DNA from 3 places in the Limnohabitans sp. TEGF003 genome. Region 1 is predicted to be linked to each of the others. Evidence: predicted binding sites of a transcription regulator. Region 1 holds the regulator's gene; each other region holds the start of a gene.
What was found. Region 1 encodes HrcA, which represses chaperone genes, less so after heat shock. Its sites were predicted from a motif close to TTAGCACTCNNNNNNNNNGAGTGCTAA; they were not measured.

Region 1 (5,535 bases):
GCGGCGTGCCCAAGCGGGGTATCTACGACAACATGAAGACGGCGGTGGACAAGGTGGGCCAGGGCAAGCAGCGCAGCGTCAACGCGCGGTTTGAGGCGATGACGGGGCATTACTTGTTTGATCACGAGTTCTGTAACCGGGCGGCGGGATGGGAGAAGGGCATCGTTGAGAAGAACGTGCAAGACCGCAGGCGAGGCGTGGTGCGCGAGGTCACTGAGCGGCGCTGGGGCAGTTTGGCCGAGCTCAATGAGTGGCTGCACAGTGCCTGCCGTCAAGCGTGGGATGAGTTGGCACACCCAGAGTGGTCCGAGCTGAGCGTTGCCGATGTGTGGCAAGACGAGGCGAGCCGCTTGATGCCTTGCCCCAAGCCCTTTGATGGGTATGTGGAACAACCGGTTCGGGTGTCATCGACCTCGCTGATCCAATACCAACGCAACCGCTACAGCGTGCCCTGCGAATGGGTGCATGGGGTGGTGAGTTTGCGCGCTTACCCAGAGTACTTGCTGGTGGTGGGGCCTGATGGGCAGGCCGCCCGGCTAGAGCGCCACTTTGGGCGCGATCAAACCATATACGACTGGCAGCACTACATCGCTTTGGTCGAGCGCAAGCCAGGGGCGCTGCGCAATGGTGCCCCCTTTAGGGACATGCCCGAGCCTTTAGTGGAGTTGCAGCGTCAACTGCTCAAACACCCAGGGGGCGACCGGGTGATGTCACAGGTGCTGTCGGCGGTGAATTTGCACGGGCTCGAAGCGGTGTTGGTGGCCACCGAGTTGGCGCTGCAAACGGGTCGAGTGAGTGCCGAGCATGTGCTCAATGTGATTGCCCGGCTCAAAGAGCCCATGCCAGCTCGCGTAGAAATCAGCACGCCCTTGCAACTGAGCACGCCGGCGTTGGCCAATTTGGAGCGCTATGACGCTTTGAGAGATGAGCAGGAGGCGCGCCATGAGTGATGTGATCGATGGGCTCAAGGCACTGAGCCTGCATGGCATGGCCAGCGCTTGGCCGGAGGTGCTGGGAACGGCCAGGCTCAAAGCGTTGGATCATGAGGTGGTGCTGCACCAGTTGATCAAGTCAGAGGCTGCGCAGCGCGAGGTGCGCTCCATGGCCTATCAGATGCGGGTGGCCCGCTTCCCCACGCACCGGGATTTGACGGGGTTTGACTTCGCGCAGGCGCATGTGGACGCGAATCTGGTCAAGCAGTTGCATGAGCTGCAATTCGTGGACTCGGCGCACAACGTGGTGTTTGTGGGCGGGCCGGGAACGGGCAAGACGCACTTGGCCACCAGCCTTGGGGTGCATGCCATTCGCGCCAAGGGCAAGCGGGTGCGTTTCTTCTCGACGGTGGAACTGGTCAATGCCTTGGAGCTTGAGAAATCCCAGAACAAGCACGGGCAGTTGGCCAACCGCTTGATGTACGTTGACCTGGTGATCTTGGATGAGATGGGCTATTTGCCCTTCACCCAGTCGGGTGGCGCGTTGCTGTTTCACTTGCTCTCCAAGCTGTATGAGCGCACCAGTGTGGTGATCACGACCAACCTGAACTTCTCGGAGTGGGCCAACGTGTTTGGCGACGCCAAGATGACGACGGCGCTGCTGGACCGGCTCACCCATCACTGCCATATTGTGGAGACGGGCAACGAAAGTTGGCGCTTCAAGCACTCTCAGGCGGTCAGCCAGAAGGTCAAACAATCCAAAACGAAAGGGGGTAAAAGCACAGAACAGCTAAACTTATCCACAACCGAATAAGCCAATTCTTTAAAAACCAGTGGCTCAATATTGGTTGCAAACACTGGCTCAGTTTGTCTGGCTAATCAACAATATGCTGAAAAGATGAGCTCACATCCTGCTTCTTGTCTTTGGTCCGCAACACATAGTCATCATTGCTGGGGATGGCGATGTCCTTCAATGGATCGGCGACGTTATTGCGTACGCCATACACACGGCGGGATATCCGCTCCAACACCTTCACAGTTGGCTCGCGCCCAATGATTTGGCGTGTACCGGTCTTGCCTGAGACCGTCATCTCGACAATCCTGTTCAAGTTCGGATGTACGACATCTTGTTCAGTGCCATCGTCCAGAAATTCTTTTTCGCCGGTGAGTGTGAGCGTGGGATTCATTGAGAACCTGATTTGCTTCCATTTCAGGTTCATCAACTCTTTGCCGGGCCTAGCACCGGTGTCGATCAGCATCACCACATAGTCACGCATTATTTGGCGCATCTCCCTGCTGTGGTCGTTGCGTGCCCTTTCAATCCAGCTGTCAAAGTTGTTGATGACAGCTTGGATTTCATTCAGCTCAAATGCAGGGTGACGGTTGCTTTTCTTGCCCTTCGACTCCAGCTTTGGACGATTTAGTTCGGTGAGGAAGTTCCGCAGCACACCTTCATCGAAAATGAGATTCAAGGCCGCGTTATGGCTCAGCAAGGTGCTGTGGCTTGGCTGTCGCTCCATCATCCGAATGCGTTCCGCGTCCAAGTGATCCAGTGCTGCGCTGTCAATGTTCGTGATCAACCTGTTGCCCAATATCGGGATCAGGTACTCATTGATGATGCGGATGTAGTCCTTGTACGAAACCTTGCCGTCACCGTTGGCAAGCTTCTGCTCCATCCGCTGCACAGCCAGCTTGGCGACGTCTCGGAATTTGCGTGTGATGACAGGCAGGTTGTCACGCTTGCGGATTTCAGCCGTGATCCGGAGTTCTTTGGCGACCTCTTTGGCGTCTTTGAGCTTTCGCTCTTTGGTCGAAGCCCTTTGCCAAACACCACCCACCTTGTAACGGCATTGCCAGATAGAGCTGCGCTCCCGCCTGTACAGGACGAGTTCACCTTCGCTGAGGATGTGTGTAGTCTCTTTTTTTGCCGACATAGCCGCACTTTAAATTCAACTTGTGAAAAGAGCAACCAAGTGAGTGTGCAGTGTGGAGATAAAAAAAGAGGACTGCTTTTACACAGTCCTCTTTAGTGTTGGTAGGGCGTGACAGACTTGAACTGTCGACCAAAGGATTCCGGTTTGTGTGACTTTCGCCACTCCCTGGACTATGCCTTCACCATAGCTTTCGCCGTAGGTGGGCGCCGTCTAGTCTCTACACCTTCAACGATGCTTTCACATCGAAGCTTGGCTCGGCATTGGCGTATGCATCACTGCACGTAGCTTTCACCGAATTTGACGCCATTCACGCGAGAAGTTTCCTATCTCGGTGCACAAATTTCTATGAGTCCTCTGCTCTAACCAACTGAGCTAACGCCCCTCAAAAATAGATTGTACGTGGGTCGGTTTTAGGGGCGAAAAACAGACCAAAACTCGGGTTCAAAACAGTCAAAAAGTGTGTAGCTGGTGTGTAGTGTTTTACGCACCAATTTTTCTCACGTAACCTGTTGTCGCATATAGACTTTTTGACAATTTGAGAACTATTTTAATAGATTATGAGTCCTCTGCTCTAACCAACTGAGCTAACGCCCCAACCGAAGCGGTGATTGTAGTGGGCCGCAGGGGCTTATTTGGACTGGCTCAGCGCATTGCTGACCAGGCGCGAGGTGATGTTGACGATCTGGATCATGCGGTCGTAAGGCATGCGGGTCGGGCCGATCACGCCCAGGGTGCCCACCACCTGGCCGTCCACCTCATAGGGTGAGCTGACGACCGACAGCTCCTGCATGGGCACGATCTGGCTTTCACCGCCAATATAGATGCGCACGCCTTCGGCCTGGCTGGACACGTCCAGCAGGCGCATGAGTTGCGTTTTTTGCTCGAACAGTTCAAACGCCCGGCGCAAATGACCCATGTCACTGGAAAAGTCGCTCACCGACAGCAAATTGCGTTCACCGGCAATCACCACCTCGTTCTGGTCTTCAGCCAGGGCTTCGGTGCTGACCTGCACAGCCGCTTGCATGAGGGTGGCGATCTCGCTTTGCAGGCTCACCAGCTCTTGCTGCACCCGGCTGCGCACCTGCTCGATGGCCATGCCCGCGTAGTGGGTGTTGAGGAAATTGGACGTTTCGACCAGCTGGCTTTGCGAGTAATCGGTCTCGGTGAACAGGATGCGGTTTTGCACATCGCCTTCGGGCGAGACGATGATGACGAGCAAGCGCCGTTCCGACAAACGCAGAAATTCGATGTGCCGGAACACCGAGGCCCGGCGGGGCGTCATGACCACGCCCACAAAATGCGACAGGTTGGACAGCAGGTTGGCGGCGTTGGCGATCACCTTTTGCGGCTGGTCGGGCGTGAGCGCCGGGGTGTCCAGGCCATCGCGCTGCACCGTAAGCATGGTGTCCACAAACAGGCGGTAGCCCCGGCTGGTGGGGATGCGCCCGGCCGAGGTGTGGGGGCTGGCAATCAGGCCCAGCTCTTCCAGGTCGGACATCACGTTGCGGATGGTCGCGGGTGACAGGTCCAGGCCCGAGGCTTTGGAGAGCGTGCGCGAGCCCACGGGTTGGCCGTCGGCGATGTAGCGTTCCACCAGCGCTTTGAGCAATAACTTGGCACGATCGTCTAGCATCCGGCCATTTTAATGATGTAATTTGCAAATGAGATCCAAGTTCCGTCACGTTGCGCTCTTTGGCAAGTACCACACCACCGCCCACGGCGGGGCACTGGAGAGTTCACGCCGCGCTTTGGACGACGTGGCCCAGTTCCTGACGCGGCAAGGCTGCGACGTGGTGCTGGACAAGGAAACCGCCTCGCACACCGGGCTGTCGACCTACCCGGTGCTGGAGATGACCGAGGTTGGCACCCAGTGCGACCTGGGCCTGGTGATCGGGGGCGACGGCACCATGCTGGGCATTGGGCGCCAGATGGCCCGCTACGGCCTGCCTTTGATGGGCATCAACCAGGGTCGGCTGGGCTTCATCACCGACATTCCCTTGCAAAGCTACCAGGATGTGCTGCAGCCCATGCTGCAAGGCCACTACCAGGCCGAAGACCGCAGCTTGCTGCAGGCCCACGTCATGCGCGACCAGCGCAGCGTGTTCAGCGCCCTGGCGATGAACGATGTGGTGGTCAACCGGGGCGGCACCTCGGGCATGGTCGAGCTGCGCGTTGAGGTCGATGGCCACTTTGTGTCCAACCAGCGCGCCGACGGCCTGATCATCGCCACGCCCACGGGCTCCACCGCTTATTCCCTGTCGGTCGGCGGGCCTTTGATGCACCCGGGCATTGGCGGCTGGGTCATGGCGCCCATTGCGCCGCACACCTTGTCCAACCGGCCCATCGTGCTGCCCGAGTCCAGCGAGGTCAGCATCGAGATCGTGGCCGGGCGCTACGTCAGCGCCAACTTTGACATGCAGTCGCTGGCCGACCTGATTTTGGGGGACCGGATCGTGGTCAAGCGCTCGGAGCACACGGTGCGGTTTTTGCACCCTGCGGGCTGGAATTACTTCGACACTTTGCGCAAAAAAATGCACTGGAATGAGGGCGCTTGAGCCGTGGCACTGACGCACATCACCCTGCGCGATTTCGTGATCGTGCACGAACTGGAGCTGGACCTGAGCACGGGCTTCAGCGTGTTGACGGGCGAAACCGGGGCGGGCAAATCG
Region 2 (5,535 bases), 330 kb from region 1:
CTGCGACCGGCCACCGCCACCGACCCGGGCGCCAGTGCCGTGCAGATCCCGCCCGAGGCGTTGCGCATCGAGGTGCCCACGCTGGTGCTCTGGGCCCAGGACGACGTGGCCCTGCTGCCTTGCCTGACCGAAGGTCTGGACACGCACGTCCCCACGATGAAGCTGGTGCCCATTGAACAGGCCACGCACTGGGTGGTGCACGAGCAAGCCGAACGCGTCATCACCGAAATCGCTGACTTTTTGCAGCCGCAGGCTGCCCGGCCGCCTCAGTAAAAAGCTGGCTCGCCCTCGGGCCGGGTCTTGAAACGCTTGTGCACCCAGTAATACTGCTCGGGCATGGTGCGCACCCACTCGGCCAGCAGGCGGTTCATGCGGGTGGTGTCTTCAGCCAGGTCGGCGGTGGGAAAGTCTTGCAGCGCGGCATGCACCTCGATGTCGTAACCCGCAGGCGTCATGCGGGTCACCACAGGCACGACCCGCGCCCCGACCACGCGTGACAAGCGCGACAGCGATGGCACCGTGGCTGCTTTTTCGACCCCCATGAAGGGCACAAAGATCGACTCTTCGCGCCCGAAATCCATGTCGGGCGACAGGTGCAAGGGCTCGCCTTTTTTGATGCCCGCCAAAATCTGGCGCATGCCCTGGTGCCGGAAATACGGCCGCACATTGCCCGAACGCTCGCGCCCCTGGCGCACCCAAGCCTCGACCGCCGGGCGCGACTGCCCCACAAAAATAAAAGCCACCGGCCCAGGCACATCGAAAGACACCGCCATGCCGCCCGCATCCAGCCCGACAAAATGCGGCGCAAACATCACCAAGGGGCCTGGCTGCTGCAAAGCCTGCACATCCCCCACCCAGTGCAGGCGCTGCCGCACCAGTGCCTCGGGCGCATGCCAAAGCCAGGACCGGTCCATGACCGACTGACCGAAGGCCACAAAGTGGCGGTAGGCCAGGGCCTCACGCTCAGGCGCAGACAACTCGGGCAGGCACTGCTTCAGGTTGACCAGGACAATGCGGCGGCGCTTGCGTGCCAGATGCCACAGCAACCAGCCCAAGCCGTGGCCCGCAACCCGGACCCAGGACAAAGGCAAGCGCGCAAACAAGCGCAAAACAGCGATCAGCACATTCACCATGGTTATTCGGGTCCGCTCAGGCCTGTCTGGGGTTTTTGTAGCGGGCATAGCCCCAGATGTATTGCGACGGGCACTGGAGGATCAGCGACTCCATGGCCTGGTTGATCTGCACCACCGCGGTGTCCAGGTCTTGGGACAAGGCGTGCCCCAGTGCCTGTGTGTGCAGACGGTAGCCACGGCCCCAGGACAAGCGCTCCCCCCAAATCAGCACCACCCGGGCGCTGGTTTGCAAGGCCAAACGCGCCGCCAAGGTCATGGTGTAGGCGGATTGGCCAAAAAACGGCGCCCATTGACCCATGCCCTCGGGGGGCACCTGGTCGGGCAACAAACCCACGGCACGCCCCGAACGCAGGGCCTTGATCATTTGCCGCACACCCGCCAGCGTGGTGGGCACGGCCTCCAGGCCTGGCCGCTGGCGCGCCAGCGTCATGACTTCGCCCAGCCCGGCATGGCGGGCGGGGCGGTAAAGCACCGTGAGGGGGCCGTGTTCGGCCGAAAAACGCAAGGCCAGCGCTTGGGCCGTGATTTCAAAGCAACCCATGTGCGGGGTCAAAAACAACACCCCCTGGCCGCTGGCATAGGCCTCTACCGCAGCGCGGTCGTCGGCCCACACCACAGGTGGCGTGCGGCCCAGCCACAAGCGAGGCAACTCGGCCGACATGCGCCCGGCCTGTCCTACGGCCCGCCACACCCCACCCCAACCCAGTCCGGCTTGGCGTGCGTTGTGCAAAAAACGGCTTCTGTAACGCCCTGAAAAGCACCAGGCCAGCCATCCCCCCGCGCTGCCCAGCAGGTGCAAGGCCCACAAAGGCCAACGGGAAAAAAAACGGAACCAGCGCAACATAGGGGGGTGATTTTGCCCTGAACCGCCAGCGGTCTGGCGAGCCCTGCTTCTGGGCGTGTCACACCGCGGCCCTGCACAAGCGCGGACCCGGCCCGTGCGCTACCTGTTTTCAGTCTGGTCCGCTACCGGTTCATGCCAAGCCCAGCTCGCCCGGCGGGCCCTACCATGGCTACAGAGCCTGAAAACACCCATTTCATTCTTTTCAGCGCACACAAGGCCTTCACCATGAAAAATCACCCAATTCACCCCAACTACTTCAGCACCAGCCAAGCCGCCAAAATGTTGGGCCTGTCGGTCGGCACCATCCAGCGCATGGTGGAAAACGGCGTTTTCAAGGCTTTTGTCACCCAAGGCGGACACCGACGCATCCTGTCCTCGTCCCTGAACCAATACTGCAAGCAAAAGGGGTTTCCGGGCCTGCAGAGCTCGTCCGACGCCCCTTGGGTCTGTGTGTTGCACGACAGCCAACATCTGCCGCCCGCACTCGAGAAGATGAACCACTGGGAGCACGTCAAGGTCATCACCCACCCGCTGGACTTGATGGGCATTCACCAGGCGGTAGGGGTGTTTTTCATCGATGCGCGCATTCCATGGCTGCACACGACCCCGCTGCACCTGCAAGACAACTTGATGCAAAACGCCCACATCGTGGTCTACAACAGCGCTCACCTGCCAGCCAACAGCCCTTTGCACCTGGCTCGAAAGATCAACCTGTTCGAAGGCGACATCAGCACCGACCTGGTCTATGGCTACATGCTCGGCAGTTCGCAGGCCAGCGGCACCGACGCGCCCCGCCCCGTCCACCAGTAAAAAACACCCCGGGCTTGAAATGTGCCCAAAAGCCCTTATCATTAGCACTCGATGGAGTTGAGTGCTAACAGCACCCCTCCTCAGATTTCAGCTGCACCCGTTTTCTGGTGCTTTTGTTTTTCAACCCTTGTTTCAAATCCAGGAGATTCCATGAAACTGCGTCCTTTGGGCGATCGCGTGATCGTCAAGCGTGTCGAAAGCGAAACCAAAACAGCCTCGGGCATCGTGATCCCCGACTCCGCCGCTGAAAAGCCCGATCAAGGTGAAGTCCTGGCCGTCGGCCCTGGCAAAACCAACGACAAAGGCGAAACCAAAGCCCTGACCGTGAAAGTCGGCGACCGCGTCTTGTTCGGCAAGTACAGCGGCCAGACCGTCAAGGTCGGCGGCGACGAGCTGTTGGTCATGAAAGAAGAAGACCTGTTCGCCGTTGTCGAATAAGTCTCACTTTTCCATTTTTTAAATACATTCAGGAGCTACTCACATGGCAGCAAAAGACGTCATTTTCGGCGGCGAAGCCCGCGCACGCATGGTTGAAGGCGTGAACATTCTGGCCAACGCGGTCAAAGTCACCCTGGGCCCTAAAGGCCGCAACGTGGTTCTGGAGCGCTCGTTCGGCGCCCCCACCGTGACCAAGGACGGTGTGTCCGTGGCCAAGGAAATCGAACTCAAGGACAAGCTGCAAAACATGGGCGCCCAGATGGTCAAGGAAGTCGCTTCCAAGACTTCTGACAACGCGGGTGACGGCACAACGACCGCGACCGTGCTGGCCCAATCCATCGTGCGCGAAGGCATGAAGTACGTGGCCGCAGGCATGAACCCCATGGACCTGAAGCGCGGCATCGACAAGGCGGTCACCGCCCTGATCGAAGAGCTGAAGAAGGCCTCCAAGCCCACCACCACCAGCAAGGAAATTGCTCAGGTCGGCTCGATCTCTGCCAACAGCGACACCAGCATCGGCGAAATCATCGCCAACGCCATGGACAAAGTGGGCAAAGAAGGCGTGATCACCGTGGAAGACGGCAAGTCCTTGAACAACGAACTCGACGTTGTGGAAGGCATGCAATTCGACCGCGGCTACCTGTCGCCCTACTTCATCAACAACCCCGAAAAGCAAGCCGCCTTGCTGGACAACCCCTTCGTGTTGTTGTTTGACAAGAAGATCAGCAACATCCGCGATCTGCTGCCCACACTGGAAGCCGTGGCCAAAGCCGGCCGTCCTCTGTTGATCATTGCCGAAGAAGTCGAAGGCGAAGCCTTGGCGACTTTGGTGGTCAACACCATCCGTGGCATCTTGAAGGTGGTGGCTGTCAAGGCTCCTGGCTTCGGTGACCGTCGCAAGGCCATGCTGGAAGACATCGCCATCCTGACCGGCGGCAAAGTGATCGCTGAAGAAGTGGGCCTGACCCTCGAAAAAGTGACTTTGGCAGACCTCGGCCAAGCCAAGCGCATCGAAGTGGGCAAGGAAAACACCATCATCATCGACGGCGCAGGTGCTGCTGCTGACATCGAAGCCCGTGTCAAGCAAGTGCGCGTGCAAATCGAAGAAGCCACGTCCGACTACGACCGCGAGAAGCTGCAAGAGCGCGTGGCCAAGTTGGCTGGCGGTGTGGCCGTGATCAAGGTTGGCGCTGCCACCGAAGTCGAGATGAAGGAAAAGAAAGCCCGCGTGGAAGACGCCCTGCACGCCACCCGCGCTGCCGTGGAAGAAGGCATCGTGGCTGGTGGCGGCGTGGCTCTGCTCCGTGCACGCCAGGCTGCTGGCACCATCAAAGGCGACAACGCTGACCAAGACGCCGGCATCAAGCTGGTGCTCAAGGCCATCGAAGCGCCTCTGCGCGAGATCGTGTACAACGCCGGCGGCGAGCCCTCGGTGGTGGTGAACGCAGTGTTGGCTGGCAAAGGCAACTACGGCTTCAACGCCGCCAACGACACCTATGGCGACATGATCGAAATGGGTATCCTGGACCCCACCAAAGTGACCCGCACTGCCCTGCAAAACGCAGCGTCCGTGGCCTCTTTGATGCTCACAACAGAGTGCATGGTTTCGGAAGCCCCGAAAGACGACGCCCCAGCTGGCGGCGGCATGCCTGACATGGGCGGCATGGGTGGTATGGGCGGCATGGGCATGTAAATGCCCAACCGGTCACAAGGACTTGGCAGGTAACCCCGGCCAAGTCTGTCACCCCGGGCTTGACCCGGGGTCCATGACTTCAAAAAGCCCTGCAAGGTTCACATCTTGCAGGGCTTTTTCTTGGGCGAAAAGTCTTTGATTGACCCCATGGTCCTTCACATCGCCGCAGCTTCGATCCTCACCACCCAGTAAGCACCTTTTTCCTGCACCGCCTGAAAACGCACTTGTTGGCCGACTTGCAAAGCATCGAGTTGGCTCGGGTCTTTGACCTGGAACACCATGCTCATGGGCGGCATGTCGAGGTTTTTGATGTCGCCGTGCTTGAGCGACACCTTGCCCGCAGCCTTGTCGATGCGCCGCACCTCGGCCGTGGCCCAAGGCAGGGCCGCCGCCGTGTCGCTGACCCGTTGCATACCGCCGCGCTGCGCCATGCGGGCCTGGCCCGGGTAGCGCTTAAAGCTTTTGCTGCTGCCGTCTTTTTGCACCAGCAACACGTCGTAAGCGTCTTTGCGGCCTTTGTATTCAGGGCCATCCATGCCCGGGCTGCCAATGGGCATGCCCGGCACCGACAGGCCCAAAGCCATGGGCCGCTCCTTGAGCAGGCGGTGGATGTCGGC
Region 3 (5,535 bases), 820 kb from region 1:
ATGGCGGTGATGATTTGCGGATTGCCGGGGTAGGGCACATGCACGGGCGCAATGCCAGCTTTGGTCTTGAGCAGTTCCATGCCCAGGTGCGCCACCGTGCCTACGCCAGGCGAGGCATAACTGAGTTGGTCACCCGCTTTTTGGGCCTGGCTCAGCCATTCGGCAGCGGTTGGGCCCGGTGCGTTGGCCGGTACTGCCAGCACCAGTGGCGCTTTGCCGATCAGGCTGATGGGCGCCAGGTCTTTGAGCGGGTCATAAGGCACCTTGGGGTTCAGGATGCGGGCAATCGTCATGTTGCCGTTGATCATCAGACCCAAGGTGTGGCCGTCGGTGGACTTGGCGACAAAGTCGGCGGCGATGTTGCCGCCCGCGCCCACCTTGTTCTCGACGATCACGTTCTGGCCCAGGGCTTTGGCCAGCGGTTCGGCCAAGGCACGCGCTGTCAGGTCGGGGCTGGAGCCTGCCGGAAAGCCCACCACCAGACGCACGGTTTGCGTGGGCCAGGACGCTGTTGGCGAGGCGGCCCAAGCGGGTGCCAGGCTCAAAGCCAAAGCCGTACCCACGGCTTGGACCCAGTGGCGACGGGAAAAACAGGCGGGGTGGCGAGTGGTCATGGCAGGGTCTTTCAAGACAAAAAAAGTTTCACTTTAACGCACGGCAAACAAAAAAATACCCGGTCAAAGACCGGGTAGGCGCAGGGCGGTTGTCTGCAGGGGCTTCAGGCGAATTCGACCAAAGCCTTCTTCATCTTTTTCATGGCCGCCACTTCGATCTGGCGGATGCGCTCGGCGCTCACGCCGTACTCGTCGGCCAGCTCGTGCAGCGTCATGCCGCCCGAGCCGTTGTCGTTCACCTTGAGCCAGCGCTCTTCCACGATGCGGCGGCTGCGGTCGTCCAGCACGCTCAAAGCGGTCGCGAGACCATCGCTGGCCATCACATCGCGCTGGTGCGCTTCGATCATGGCGGTGGGCTCGTGGTTCACATCGGCCAGGTAGGCGATGGGGCCAAAGGCCTGCTCACCGTCGTCCGAGGGGGCAGGGTCGAGCAGCACATCGCCGCCGGACATGCGCATTTCCATCTCCCGCACTTCCTCGCGCTTGACGTTCAGGCTGCTGGCCATCGCGTCCACCTGGTCGGGCGTCAGGGTGTCGCGGTGCGTGCCTTCGTCGGCATCGGCTTTGTAGCCCTGCTTCATCGAGCGCAGGTTGAAAAAAAGTTTGCGCTGGGCCTTGGTGGTGGCCACCTTGACCATGCGCCAATTTTTCAGGATGTACTCGTGGATTTCGGCCTTGATCCAGTGCAGCGCGTAGCTGACCAAGCGCACGCCTTGCTCGGGGTCGAAGCGTTTGACCGCCTTCATCAGGCCCACATTGCCTTCCTGGATCAGGTCGCCGTGGGGCAGGCCGTAGCCCAAATATTGGCGCGACACCGACACCACCAAGCGCAGGTGCGAGAGCACCAGCTTGCGGGCGGCTTCGAGGTCGTCGTTGGCTTTGAGTTGGCGGGCGGCCTCTTGCTCTTCCTCAAGGGTGAGCATGGGCATGCGGTTGACCGCAGAGATGTAGGCGTCGAGGTGGCCGAGCGAGGGCACGACCGCCCAGGGGTTGCTCAGCGCGATAGCTGTGGCGGGGGAACCAGTTTGAATGTTCATACCAGAACTCCTTTCAGAATACCCCAATATTAGCACTCTCTGGTGAGGAGTGCTAAAGGACGGCCTCGGGGTGCCAACAGTCCTCGGGTTTTCCCTGATTTTGCAGGCAACGCATGGCCAAGTCTGTGCGCTGGGGTACGGCGCAGGCCGGGGTGATCAGCTCAGCAGGGCTTGGGCAAACTCCCGGGCGTTGAAGGTTTCCAGGTCTTCCAGCTTCTCGCCCACGCCAATGAAATACACCGGAATCGGCTTTTCGCGGGCAATGGCGCACAGCACCCCGCCCTTGGCGGTGCCGTCCAGCTTGGTCACGATCAGGCCCGTCAGGCCCAGCGTGTCGTCAAAGGCTTTGACCTGGGTCAGGGCGTTTTGTCCGGTGTTGCCATCGATCACCAGCAGCACCTCGTGCGGGGCGGTGCCGTCGGCCTTTTGCACCACACGCTTGATTTTTTTCAGCTCTTCCATCAGGTGCAGCTGCGTCGGCAGGCGTCCGGCCGTGTCCACCAGCACCACATCGCGCCCCCGTGCGCGGCCAGCGCTCACCGCGTCAAAGCTCACGGCGGCCGGGTCACCGCCTTGTTGGCTGACGATCTCCACCGTGTTGCGGGTGGCCCAAACGGCCAGCTGCTCTTTGGCGGCGGCGCGGAAGGTGTCGGCGGCGGCCAGCAGCACGCTCAGACCTTCGTCCGCCAAATGTTTGGTGAGTTTGCCAATGGAGGTGGTTTTGCCCGCGCCGTTGACGCCCGCCACCATGATCACCGTGGGCTGGTGGTCGCCAATGACCAGCGGCTTTTGCAAGGGCTGCAGCAGGTCGGTGATGGCATCGGCCAGCAAGGTTTTGACCTGCGAAGGGTCGGTGGCCTTGCTGTCTTTCACGCGGCGCTTGAGGTCTTGCAGCAAATGCTCGGTCGCTTTGACCCCGGTATCGGCCATCAGCAAGGCGGTTTCCAGCTCTTCGTAGAGCTCGTCGTCGATGCGCGTGCCGGTGAAGACGGTGGTGATGCTGGAGCCGGTCTTGCGCAGACCGGCCTTCAGGCGGTCCAGCCAGCCCTGGCGAGCGGCCGGGGCAGCAGTGGGCAAAGCCGTGGGCTCAGCAGCCGTGACAGGGGCAGCAACAGGCGCCGCCGCGACAGGCGCAGCGGCCGATTGGACCTCGGTGGGCGGGGATTTTTTTTTGAAGAAACTGAACATGGTGTGGATTTCAAGGATCATGCATTCTATGAAACCGAACTTTCTCTTGGGACTTTCGCTGGCCACCGCCTGTCTGGCCAGCAGCGGCAGCGCCTGGGCGCAGGCACCACAAGGCTTGCAGCAGGCCCATGCCGCGCCCGGCCAGGCTGCAGCGGCCCAGGCCCACACCTTCACCCTGGCCAACGGCATGGCGTTGTGGGTCAAGCCCGACCGGCGCGCGCCGACTGCGGTGCACATGGTCTGGCTGCGTGCGGGCTCGATGGACGAGGTGGACGGCACGAGTGGCGTGGCCCATGTGCTGGAGCACATGCTGTTCAAAGGCACGCCCACCCTGGCTGTGGGCGAGTTCTCTCGCCGGGTGGCCGCTTTGGGTGGGCGTGACAACGCGTTCACGTCCAAGGACTACACCGGCTACTTCCAGCAAATTCCGTCGAACCAGCTCGAAGCCGTGATGCGTCTGGAGGCCGACCGCTTTGCCAACAACCAATGGCCCGACGCCGAATTCGCCAAAGAACTGGAAGTGGTGAAAGAAGAACGTCGCCTGCGCACCGAGGACAACCCGCGTGCCCAGCTGCACGAAATGCTGTCCGCGACCGCTTTGACCGCCTCGCCCTACCGCCGCCCCATCGTGGGCTGGATGAGCGATCTGGAAGCCATGACGGCGCAGGATGCCCGCGACTTCTACCGCAAGTGGTACACGCCAGCCAACGCCGCGGTGGTGGTGGCGGGCGATGTCGACCCGCTGCAAGTCAAAGCCTTGGCCGAGAAAACCTATGGCCTCATCCCGACCCGCGCCGTGCCCGAGCGCAAACCCCGGGATGAACCCGCGCAGCAAGGCCTGCGCCGTTTCGAATTCAAAGCGCCTGCCGAGCAGTCGTATGTGGCGCTGGCCTTCAAGGTGCCGCGCTTGGCGAGCCTCGCGGCCTCGCCCGAGCATGACGATGCCCTGGCCTTGACGGTGTTGGCCGCTGTGCTCGATGGCTACAGCGGTGCCCGGCTGGAACGTGCCCTGACGCAAGGCGAGAACCGCCTGGCCGACAGTGTGGGGGCGCACAATGGCTTGATGGGTCGCGGCCCTCAGTTCTTTTACCTGGACGGCGTGCCCGCCAAAGGCCAAAGCCCCGAAGCCCTGGAAGCGGCCTTGCGTGCCCAGGTGCAGCGCGTGGCCACAGAAGGCGTGACCGAGGCCGAGTTGCAGCGCGTCAAGACCCAATGGGTGGCCAGTGAAATCTACAAGCTCGACTCGGTGTTCAACCAGGCCCGGGAATTGGGCGTGGCCTGGACACTGGGCCTGCCTCCCGACTACGGCGCGCAGTTGATCGCGCGTTTGCGGCAAGTCACCCCCGCCCAGGTGCAGGCGGTGGCGCAAAAATACTTTGGCGATGACAGCCTCACCGTTGCCACCCTGCGGCCCCAACCCCTCTCGGGCCAGCCCCGGACACGCCCTGCCTTGCCGGGTGCCCGGCATTGAGCCGCGTTCCAGTCATGAAAGTTCCTCACCCCATGTCCCCGATGCCCTCCCTGTTCAAGACCCCCAAGGCTTTGCTGCGGTCTGCCTTGGCGCTGACCTGCTGGGGCGCGTCCTGCTGGGCGCAAGCAGCCTTGCCCATCCAGCACTGGACCCAGCCCAGCGGTGCACGCGTGTACCTGGTCGAGAGCCACGCCATCCCCATGGTCGATGTGCAGATCGATCTGGATGCGGGCAGCCGCCGTGATCCGGCTGCGCAAGCTGGGCTGGCCTCGGTCATGGCCGGGCAAATGGCCAGTGGCATGCGAGCCCATCCCCAGGGCCAGGGGCCGTATGCGCAGGCCATGGATGAAAACCAGATCGGTGAAGCCTGGGCCGACCTGGGCGCCAGCTTTGGCGGCAGTGCGGGTGCAGACCGCATGAGCTTTGCCCTGCGCAGCCTGAGCTACCCCGACCTGCTGGGCAAAGCCGTGGCCTTGGCGGCGCGGCAAATGGCGCATCCGGCCTTTCCCGAGGCCATGTGGGTGCGCGACCGCGAGCGCATGAGCGCGGCCATCCGCGAGTCGCTGACCAAACCGGCCACGCTGGTGCAGCACCGCTTTGCCTCGGCCGTCTACGGCACGCACCCTTACGGTTACCGCACCACCCCCGAGACCCTGTCACGCATCGGTGTGCAGGACTTGCAAAAGCTGCATGCCCAGTCGCTGCAGACCTGCCGTGCAACGGTGAGCGTGGTGGGCGCACTCACCCGGGCGCAGACCGATGCGCTGGTCACCCGTTTGCTGGCCTTGTGGCCCAACAAGGCGGCGTGCAGGCCCTTGCCCGCTGTGCCCGAAGTGGCGGCTTTGACCCAGGCGCAAAGCCTGACCGTGCCCTTCGATTCGGCCCAGGCCCATGTCCTGATCGGGCAGCCCGGCTACCCACGCAGCGACCCCGACTTCTTTGCCCTGCTGGTGGGCAACCACATTCTGGGCGGTGGGGGCTTTGTGTCGCGCCTGACCGAGCAAGTGCGCGAAAAGCGGGGTTTGTCCTACAGCGTGTACAGCTACTTTTCACCCGGTTTGCATGCGGGGGCTTTCACCGTGGGCCTGCAAACCCGCCCGGATCAAGCCGCGCAAGCGGTCGCGGTGGCACACGAGGTGGTGCAAACCTTTGTGCGCGAAGGCCCCACCGAGGCCGAATTGCAGGCTGCCAAATCCAATCTGGTGGGCGGCTTTGCGCTGCGCAT

Region 2: the regulator HrcA is predicted to act here: its motif matches at 2,829-2,855, upstream of groES (co-chaperone GroES).
Region 3: the regulator HrcA is predicted to act here: its motif matches at 1,681-1,707, upstream of rpoH (RNA polymerase sigma factor RpoH).

Annotation. Positions count from the first base shown of each region.
Region 1 is NZ_AP029225.1:1,303,847-1,309,381, reverse strand. Features, by position in the region: gene istA (IS21 family transposase) at 1-950, shown strand, start outside; gene istB (IS21-like element helper ATPase IstB) at 943-1,746, shown strand; gene ACZ5RT_RS06465 (hypothetical protein) at 1,808-2,866, opposite strand; gene hrcA (heat-inducible transcriptional repressor HrcA) at 3,495-4,499, opposite strand; gene ACZ5RT_RS06455 (NAD kinase) at 4,528-5,421, shown strand; gene recN (DNA repair protein RecN) at 5,425-5,535, shown strand, end outside.
Region 2 is NZ_AP029225.1:971,757-977,291, reverse strand. Features, by position in the region: gene ACZ5RT_RS04725 (alpha/beta fold hydrolase) at 1-273, shown strand, start outside; gene ACZ5RT_RS04720 (lysophospholipid acyltransferase family protein) at 267-1,181, opposite strand; gene ACZ5RT_RS04715 (lysophospholipid acyltransferase family protein) at 1,150-1,977, opposite strand; gene ACZ5RT_RS04710 (helix-turn-helix domain-containing protein) at 2,203-2,787, shown strand; gene groES (co-chaperone GroES) at 2,938-3,225, shown strand; gene groL (chaperonin GroEL) at 3,269-4,918, shown strand; gene ACZ5RT_RS04695 (DUF411 domain-containing protein) at 5,074-5,535, opposite strand, start outside.
Region 3 is NZ_AP029225.1:481,587-487,121, forward strand. Features, by position in the region: gene ACZ5RT_RS02440 (Bug family tripartite tricarboxylate transporter substrate binding protein) at 1-614, opposite strand, end outside; gene rpoH (RNA polymerase sigma factor RpoH) at 719-1,651, opposite strand; gene ftsY (signal recognition particle-docking protein FtsY) at 1,808-2,839, opposite strand; gene ACZ5RT_RS02455 (M16 family metallopeptidase) at 2,868-4,310, shown strand; gene ACZ5RT_RS02460 (M16 family metallopeptidase) at 4,352-5,535, shown strand, end outside.